Regions from separate parts of the Peribacillus sp. GL_122 genome, predicted to be linked through region 3. Evidence: riboswitches for the same ligand, from Rfam matches in the RefSeq annotation. Region 3 holds a riboswitch; each other region holds the start of a gene.
What was found. A riboswitch is a leader RNA that binds a small molecule or an ion and turns the genes downstream of it on or off. The one in region 3 is predicted to bind lysine.

Region 1 (3,285 bases), 2.1 Mb from region 3:
GGAGAAGCTAGGTTTTGATTTATTATGTTTTATTTTTATGAGTACGAATATACATCAAGCTGAAAAACTGGAAGTTTTGGAGAAGGCATTAGCTTCTATGTCAGAAGTATTAGAGTGCCATTGTTTAACAGGTGAGTATGATTATCTTTTAAAAGTGGCTAACAAAGATCGGAAGGAATTAGAAATATTTATTAGAAAGCTAAATAAACTAGGCATAACAAGAATTCAAACTAGCCTAGCTCTCAGAGAAATTAAATATTCAACAGTTTTACCCATATAGAAAAAAAGTCCCGTTCGTAAAAGTACACTTTTACGAACGTTTTTTGATAGAACGAGAGAGAGAAAAGTAGAAGAAGGAATAAAAAAATGAAGTCCTTAAATTTGGAAACATACAAATCCGCAGCATGGATCAAAATGAAGGACCGCAACTTCAGGCCATGAGAAAAAAGGGGTTGGATAAAAAAACTTGTCAAAAAAAATAGCCTTTGCTAAAAAAGAACATAGGCTATTTATTCATTATCAAGTTATTTGAGTAGATATAAATCCATTTTTAAGTTGAACTATAATGTTCGCTCAAAATTTTGAACGTCTTTTGATTTTGTTAAGGAGGATTATAGATTGGATAATAAGGAACGACTCTGTCTTTCAATAATTACATATCAACATCACTAGAAATACCCCGATAAAATCATTGCTATAGAAAATTTGAAATTTACAATTCCTACTTGATGCACCATATATTTTTCTTGAAAATGTAAATTCTCCTTTTGCCCTTAATCTTATAAAATCATTATATGCTCAACTAGTTTAAGCACTGAGCCGTGCATCGATTAAAAAGCAGTACACTTCTTTCGGAGTTGCACTGCTTTTTTTAATTTCTCCCGTTTATTATGATTTTTAATCAGAAAATCGGTATTGAAGACTCGCTTAATGAAACATAAAGTTTAATTACTTAACAAAATTGCTTCTGCGTTACTCGGTTGAAGAGCTATTTGTAGTGCACTTTTTTCTTCATAGTTTAAAGGGACCAATGGTAAGCGGACACCTCCAACATTTAACCCCCGCATATTTAATGCTGATTTTACCGGTGCTGGGCTTGGTGCAGCAAATAATGCCTTCATAATTGGAAGAAGGTTACGATGTGCAGTGGCAGCACCATGTACATCACCATTTTTAAAGCTATTGATCATTTCTTGCATTTCATTACCAATTATGTGTGAAGCAACCGAAACAATGCCTGTTCCACCGATGGCTAAAACCGGTAGTGTTAACCCATCATCGCCGCTGTACAATGTAAAATCGCTAGTTGTCTTGCTTATGATTTGTGCCATGGCATCTAAGTCACCACTTGCTTCTTTTACTGCCACAATATTGTTGATTTTTGAGAGGCTAACAATCGTCTCCACTGACATGTTCACAACACTTCGTCCTGGGATATTATAAAGCATTACCGGCAATGATGTTGAATGGGCAATAGCACTAAAGTGCTGAAATAATCCTTCTTGAGACGGCTTGTTATAATATGGGGTAACGAGCATGATTCCGTCGACTCCTGCTGCCTCTGCTTGTTTTGTTAAGCTGATAGAAGCCTTCGTGTTATTTGAGCCAGTTCCAGCTATGACTGGAACTCTTCCATCAACAACTTCTACAACAATTTTGAATAAATCGACTTTCTCTTCTTCAGTTAATGTAGGAGACTCTCCAGTTGTACCAGCTATTACTAATCCATCAGAACCATTAGCAATTAAATAATCTACTAAAGTTCTCGTAGCATTAAAATCAACCTCATCATTATGATTAAACGGGGTAACCATTGCGGTTAAAACTTGGCCAAAATTCATAACTTCACACCCTTTTGTATAATTTTTTAAAAAATTCAGAGGTGGTTTGGGCCATTCAGGAGTAAACGCAAAAAAGCAACAACGAGGATTCGCTGCTGCAGTAGAAACAATATTTATCAAAAAAATGTTTCCGCGCATAAGATAGCCCTCCATATAGTTTCCTATATGACAGTCCTGCATTTATTCAATAGCAGAACCAGCTTCAAGAACATGAGATTCTTTCCGCTTCGGCAAATTCCCCTTTCCACAATAGTCATAGGATCTCATTCTCCTCAAAGTGTGTACTAATGGTCTTTGCTCCTCTATCCTCACTTCAAAAAGTATGAAGTAAGAAAATATTTAATTGACTGTAATATAACAAGGAATCCTTATTATTGCAAGGCCAATTTAAAATATTTTTTAAGAATACATGGATAATCAATGAAAATGGATACGGTATAAGGGCTGGATTTTTCTTTTTTAGTATTATGTAATCTCAACATTAATAGTTTTATAAAACAAACTGTATGAAAAGTTTCACTCTTTTATAGTCAGTTTTACAATTGATATATCTTATAGATAATTAGTATTTATCTTATGAATCCTTAGAATAATGATCAAGGTGGGGAGGACAACATGATAAATATAAAACTAACAAAGGAAAGAAAAGATATGAAAATCCGTGACGTTTGGGAAGCAAGAAAACGGATCGCTTCAATGTAAGGAGGACTCCATTGCTTCAATTATACTATCATAAAAAATTGAAAAGGATGGCCATTAATGACATCAAGCTAATGTTAACAACCTATCCAAAGATAAAATTATCTTTCGTCCAATAAAAACTGATCAGAAGCAATTGCTTGCACGAGGGAAAAAAACCGGAGGAGTTCGACAGCATTGTAGCTGGCAATTTTACCAGAGAGTATGTTGCTGAAAATGGAAATAAATCCGTAGCCAACAAGATTAAACTTATTGAACTACTTGGTGCTTCCATTCCATTCAGGATTGGAACGAATACGTATAAACAGCATACGTCGTTCCAAATCCATGAGCTGGAATGATAAAATCCATTAAGATCCGTGGGATTGTTAACAAAGAAAATTGATCAGGCATTGAACTGCGAAATGGACTGTACATATTAGGCAAAAGGAGGAAAGTTGCCCAAAACGCAATTCCACCGAGAAAAGTCGTTAACAGGAAGTTTGCATTAATAACGACCAGTGTTCGCAGAAATAATGAGAGCCCCGCTTGAAGAATAAATACCTGCTTTGGCCAAAGCATTATACGGATCTAAATTCCATAATTGTGCAGTATAACAGGATGTCTGGCCTTTCATTATCCATCCGTTACCACCGGAACTAGCACAACTTGTAAATGCTCTCTTGGTCTTGCCATTAAAACTGTCAACCCAAACATTTGCATAATAATCGTAAGGAGCAGCCGAATAAAACTTTAAGTAACCCCA
Region 2 (3,285 bases), 1.2 Mb from region 3:
AATCATGCAAAGATAATCTGGTGGCTACCTTTTATCTCCGCGTGAAAATATAGTATAGAGTCAGAAAACTCCTCTATACTCCCTTTACAATTATGTGACATGTCCATTTTACTCCTGACTTCTATGTGCGTCAAGAAAACGGATACAAGAAATCTCTTTTTCAGAATAGATTTTATTGGATTAAATTGTCTATTTTTTATCTGTCAAGTATATATTTTGGAGAAATTATTAATTAATCTATTAATATCTCGGAATAATTTCTCATTTTTTTCCAATTGTTATTTAAATAAATAAAAAACAGTATAATTTGCAAAAGAAATACGTTTATAATAGATTTACAGAAAGAGGCGATAAATTATGAAAAAAAATATTGCTGCTGCGATAGAAGAAGAGATTCATACTGAAGAAATTATAACTGAAGAATTCAAAGTTCCAGCTTTCGGGTACGAATTAATCAGAGAAGTTCTATTGAACGATATTCTCGGAAAAGACTCTAATCAAATCCTCTATTGGGCAGGTAAACAATTAGCAAGAAAATTCCCATTGAATGGCGATCAGGAAGTTATTGAATTTTTCCAAAGCGCTGGATGGGGCAATCTGGAAATCTTGAAGTATACGAAACACGAGATGGAATTATCCCTGACGGGTGAAATAATCAGCCGCCGCCTGGATTTACACCCTGATTGTCACTTCCAGCTTGAAGCCGGTTTCCTTGCCGAGCAGTTTTCACTGCAAAAAAAATTCCTCAGCGAATCAACGGAAGAAATCAAACGCCGCGCAAAAAAAGTGATATTCACCATCCAATGGGATCCCAGAGATCCAATCTAATGAGCCCTTAAAACAGACTTACCCTTTTTACCGGAAGTCTGTTTTTTATTGGACTCCTGAGACTTAAGCTAGCACATTTGCATGCTGACCAAGTTTAAATGCTTCATGAAGAGATTCAACCGCCTTCACCATTTCCTTTTCATTGACGACAGTCGAAACTTTAATTTCCGATGTGCTGACCATTTTCACCTGGATGCCTGTATTGGCCATCACTTCAAACATCTCGGCAGCCACACCGGGATTGGATACCATACCAGATCCGACGATGGACACTTTGGCCAACCCGCTCTCCGTTTCGACCCGGTCGAATCCCAATCGTTCTTTATTATTTTCCAGCACGATCAAGGCCGCTTCCGTATCTTCACTTTTTGTGGAAAAAGATAGATTGGTCGTATCCTCGGCGGTCATGCTTTGAATGATGATGTCCACATTAATCCGGTTTTTCGCAAGTGTCGTGAAGATTGTGGATAATGCACCAAGTGATTGGGGCAAACCATAAATTGTGACCCTCGTAATACTGTCTTCAAAAGCAATGCCGCGTACAATTAAGTTTTCTTCCATAGTTGCTTCCTCCTCAATGATTGTTCCTGATTCTCTCTCCATGCTTGAACGGACTTCAAGCGGAATTTGATAATTTTTTGCATATTCGACAGCCCTTGGATGAAGGACGCCCGCCCCCAGGGTGGCAAGTTCCAGCATTTCATCGTAAGAAATAGATTGGAGTTTTCGTGCGCCTTTTATGTAGCGTGGATCCGTTGTGAAAACACCCGTTACATCCGTATAAATATCGCATCTATCCGCATTCAGCGCTGCAGCGATGGCAACCGCCGTCGTATCGGAACCGCCTCGCCCCAAGGTAGTGATTTCCCCATTTACATCGTTACCCTGGAAACCGGCCACGACCACTATTTTCTTCTCTTGAAGCTGAGCTTGAATCCTTGAAGCATCGATGTTTAAAATCCGGGCATTCCCATGAACGGATTCCGTTTGCATTCCAGCCTGCCAGCCAGTATACGAAATGGCTTCATGTCCTTCTTCAATCAATGCCATCGTTAACAGGGAAATCGTTACCTGTTCCCCAGTAGTCAATAGCATATCCATTTCCCTTTTGCTCGGGGTTCCGGAAATATCACGGGCCATGGAAACCAATTGGTCCGTCGTTTTTCCCATTGCTGAAACAACGACGACTACCTCATTTCCATTCTCCGCTTCCTCGATTACCCGATTGGCAACATTTTTGATTTTTTCTACGCTACCGACGGATGTTCCGCCGAATTTTTGAACGATTAATGCCATGCTCATGCACCCTCTCTACTTTTTAGGCAATAAAAAAAGCAATGAGAAATATCTCATTGCTGTGATCACATATCTAATACTGTAAACACAGTGAGATAGCTCTCCAGGGTATAAACCCTGACAATCCGCCATTTATTAAATGTCGGACCAGGAAAACAAGGTATGAGTCTTGTCTTCCTTCGGCGTCATCCCCTTTCAAAACCTTTCATGGAAGCTCATACTTCTCCAGGTTTTTACTCTTGAATTCCGCACCTCTATCAGCACTTTTAAGTTGTCTAGTTAAAAATTCCTTTTAATCATAGCACAGTGATTTATCGGTAGCAAGATTATTCTTGTAATTTTCTAACGATTCCCTCGGCTACCCCTTTTGGCATACCAGCTTCCATGATTTCCTCGACTGTTGCCTCTTTGATTTTCTTCAATGATCCAAAATGCCTTAATAATTGCTTCCTTCGTTTTTCCCCGACTCCTGGAATATCATCAAGCTGGGAGTGAACCGCATTTTTCCCGCGTAGCTGGCGATGAAAAGTAATCGCGAACCGATGCACTTCATCCTGAATTCTTTGCAATAGGTAAAATTCCTGGCTCCGTGAATCAAGAGGTACGATTTCAAGAGGATTTCCGATCATCAATTGCGATGTCCTATGCTTTTCATCCTTAATGAGGCCTGAAAGCGGAATATCAAGGCCCAATTCATTTTCCAAAATATCCCGAACAGCTTCAACATGTCCCTTTCCGCCATCAATGATGATCAAGTCCGGAAGCGGCAGCCCTTCTTTCAATACTCGTGAATACCTTCTTCTGACCACTTCACGCATCGATTCATAATCATCAGGTCCCTGGACCGTCTTGATCTTATATTTTCGGTACTCTCTTTTTTCCGGCTTCCCATCAATGAACACGACTAAAGCGGAAACAGGGTCACTTCCCTGGATATTGGAGTTATCGAAAGCTTCAATTCGATGTGGGGTGTAGATACCCAGTTGGTTCCCGAGGTTTTCCACAGCATTGATCGTTCTTTCTTCATCCCTCTCAATCAAAGAGAATTTTTCCTGAAGGGCGATGGAGGCATTTTTATTCGCCAAATTAAGCATGTCTTTTTTCGCTCCCCTTTTGGGATGAATCGTTTTGACCCCAAGCAGCCCTTCGGCCATTTCGGCA
Region 3 (3,285 bases):
ATGAAGTAGTCGTTTATGGCCGTTTTGAACTGCTATGGCCGGATGATGAACGAATATTTGCCTACACGAGATCGTTTGAAGAAGAAAGGCTTTTGGTTCTATGCAACTTTAGAGAAGAGCAGGCCTCCTATACTTTGCCTGAAGAACTGCAAGCATATTCAGCCACTAGGCTGATCGGCAATTATGATCAGGAGGAAGTAGGAATCTCCAGCAAACCTCTGCGTCCATATGAATGCCGTGTTTATCATTTGAAATGAAAAAAGGACCTGTTCTCCTTAGAACAGGTCCTTTGTGTATTATTTTGATTTAAGGTCACATTCCTCTAGGGGAATGATTTTCGTTTTATGCTTGATTTTATAGCCGAACCATAGGACGAAAAATAAAATTAAGCCAATGTAGGAAACAAACATTGAATTCCAGTCGATCCCATCGCTGCTGAAAGCTTGATAGCCTTGTCCGATGATAATGATAATACAAAGGACAAGTGCGAATATAGGCCCGAATGGGAAGCCTTTTGCCCGGAATGGTAAATCATTCATATCAAGGCCTTGAGCTGCGTAAGCTTTGCGGAACCGATAATGGGCAATCGCAATCCCGACCCAGGTGACGAATCCCGCCATGCCTGAAGCGTTCAATAACCAGATATAAACGACGCCATCACCGAAAAATGAAGCTAAGAATGCAACGCAGCCTACTAAAGAAGTCACGATAAGTGCATTCACGGGTACTCCTCTTTTATCTAACTTGCCTAGGAATTTCGGTGCTTTCCCATCACGTGCCAAGTCCCATAGCATACGGGTTGAAGCGTACATGCCAGAGTTACCGGCAGAGAGTACGGATGATAGAATGATCGCGTTCATGATGGATGCAGCAAATGCAAGGCCGGCCCGTTCAAATACAAGCGTGAATGGACTTACGGCAACATCTTCACTCAATAAACGTGAATCGGTAAACGGAATGATCATTCCAATTACAAAAATGGCAAGGATATAGAATAAGATGATGCGCCAGAAAACGGATCTGATCGCTTTTGGGATATTTTTTTCTGGATCCTCACTTTCACCAGCAGTCACTCCAAGCAATTCCGTTCCTTGGAATGAAAAGCCGGCAGCCATGAATACGCCCAGGATCGTGAAGAACCCTCCGTTAAAGGGACCTTCGCCCATTGTGAAATTGGAAAAACCAATTGGGTCTTTCCCACCCATGATTCCGAGAATGATCAGAACACCCGTGATCAAGAAAATGATGACTGTCACGACTTTGATCATGGCAAACCAGAACTCTGTTTCCCCGAAACCTTTAACTGACATGTAATTGATAAGAAACATAGTGATTAACGCAATGGCACTCCAGATAAATGAAGGGCTATCCGGGAACCAGAACTTCATAATTAAGACAACGGCAGCCAATTCAGCGGCAATGGTGATTGCCCAGTTATACCAGTAGTTCCAACCAATCGCAAAACCGAAAGACGGATCGACGAATTTGGATGCATAGACACGGAACGAACCGGCCACTGGCATGAACGCTGCCATTTCTGCAAGACTTGTCATTAAGTAATAAACCATGATGCCGATGACCGCGTATGCCACCAAAGCACCGCCGGGACCGGCTGAATGAATGGCCCCGCCACTTGCTAAAAATAAACCTGTTCCAATCGTTCCACCTAATGAAATCATCATTAAATGACGCGCTTTCAGGCTCCTTTTCAGTTCAGTAGGGCTTGATGGTGATTGTGAATTTGACAATTGATGTTACACTCCTTTTTATTGGAAGGGAACGAAAAATAAAAAAACAGCAGTCGAAAAAGATCGACGGCTGTTTATAATAAACCCGTTTATCCTTCCGAAGATAGCTCCCCACGCTTTTTTGAAAAAACGTGACAGTGGTGTTCCTGTTCGGTAACACCGCCAGCGAGAATATACATGGAATATACCCTAACTTCGGCAACTTATCCTTTCAAACGGAGTCTTGAATTTTCCAGAATCTCGTCCGTTTTACTTTTATAAGCTGCAGCCTCTAACTCATCGGTAAATGAGGAAGTATTCAATTTTCTAAAATCGTTGCGTCAGCTTGTAAGTGACGTCGGACGATAGTGCTCATGAAATTCATGCAATCGCAATAGATTGCTAGTAATTGAGTAAACTTTACTATATCAAAATTATAAAATAATCTCATGAATATCGCAATGATTATTTTGTGTGGTTATTTTTTCCTAGTTAATGAATGATGGGCAAGGAAGATTTTAAATGACGATATACCAAAATAAAGCAATGTGATAACTAAACGGTCCTCCTTTTTATAAGGGCGTAGTCCAGTTTTACATGTTTGACCACTTCAGGATTCTCAAATAGGTCCACTGCCATTTTCCCAATCCATTCCAGCGGTAAGGAAATGGTCGTGATGTCGAGCATTTCACTCAGGCTATCATTATTGAAACCGAGAATGGCCACATCTTCCGGGACCCTTATACCCGATTTCTTAGCGGTAAGAATGAAGCCTGCCGCCGTGTCATCATTCGTGATGATGATGGCTTCAGGTTTATCTATCATCGAATTCCATTCCTGAAACAATTGTTCACCGTCTTTGATGTGATAACTGCCTTCAAACAGCCATTCTTTATTGTTTATCAGTTGATGTTTACTCATGATATCGTTAAAGGCCTTTGTACGATGGGAACTATTTCTGCTCTTTTTACGGCCGAGGCTGTATCCGATTTTCTTATATCCTTTAGCAATCACGTACTCAAGGGCACAGGAGAAAGCTGCATAATGATCAATGCTGATGGATGAGAATTCAGCCTGGGCTGTATCTTCACATAAAATAATCGGTCCGTATTTTTGATAATCCAAAAGGATTTTCATTTCCGAAATCCTTGAACAAACGATAATGCCATCGAGCTGCTTCATTTGCAGCATATTAAAAGCCTCGATTTCTTTCTCTCTGTCATAGTTTGTTTGAAAGATGACGATATGACAGCCAATTGCATTTGCCTGTTTAGTGATTCCGTTAACGATTGCCCCGTAATATGGGTGATTGTTGAAGGGGATGATGATGCCGATAAGATTTGTTTTACCTTTTGAAAGATGAATGGCATTTATGTTTCTCGTATAATTCAAACGATCGATGGCTTCTAAGACGCTCTTTCTTTTATCGGGGCTTACATATGGATGATCATTCAATACACGGGACACTGTTGAGACAGATACACCGGCACATTGAGCTATTTCTTTAATATTTGTCATGGTATCACCGTTTTTTCTTTTTTTATATTGTACAGTATGA

Region 1: another riboswitch for lysine. It lies ahead of dapA (4-hydroxy-tetrahydrodipicolinate synthase); the one in region 3 lies ahead of AC3ISB_RS26000 (amino acid permease).
Region 2: another riboswitch for lysine. It lies ahead of AC3ISB_RS20065 (aspartate kinase); the one in region 3 lies ahead of AC3ISB_RS26000 (amino acid permease).

The regions. Positions count from the first base shown of each region.
Region 1 is NZ_CM174415.1:3,234,762-3,238,046, reverse strand. It holds gene AC3ISB_RS15520 (Lrp/AsnC family transcriptional regulator) at 1-280, shown strand, start outside; gene dapA (4-hydroxy-tetrahydrodipicolinate synthase) at 945-1,841, opposite strand; lysine riboswitch at 1,976-2,154, opposite strand; gene AC3ISB_RS15510 (hypothetical protein) at 2,681-2,881, shown strand; gene AC3ISB_RS15505 (DUF2690 domain-containing protein) at 3,028-3,285, opposite strand, start outside.
Region 2 is NZ_CM174415.1:4,149,754-4,153,038, forward strand. It holds gene AC3ISB_RS20060 (YslB family protein) at 358-828, shown strand; gene AC3ISB_RS20065 (aspartate kinase) at 892-2,124, opposite strand; lysine riboswitch at 2,213-2,389, opposite strand; gene uvrC (excinuclease ABC subunit UvrC) at 2,451-3,285, opposite strand, start outside.
Region 3 is NZ_CM174415.1:5,329,006-5,332,290, reverse strand. It holds gene AC3ISB_RS26005 (glycoside hydrolase family 13 protein) at 1-257, shown strand, start outside; gene AC3ISB_RS26000 (amino acid permease) at 297-1,748, opposite strand; lysine riboswitch at 1,845-2,030, opposite strand; gene AC3ISB_RS25995 (LacI family DNA-binding transcriptional regulator) at 2,283-3,245, opposite strand.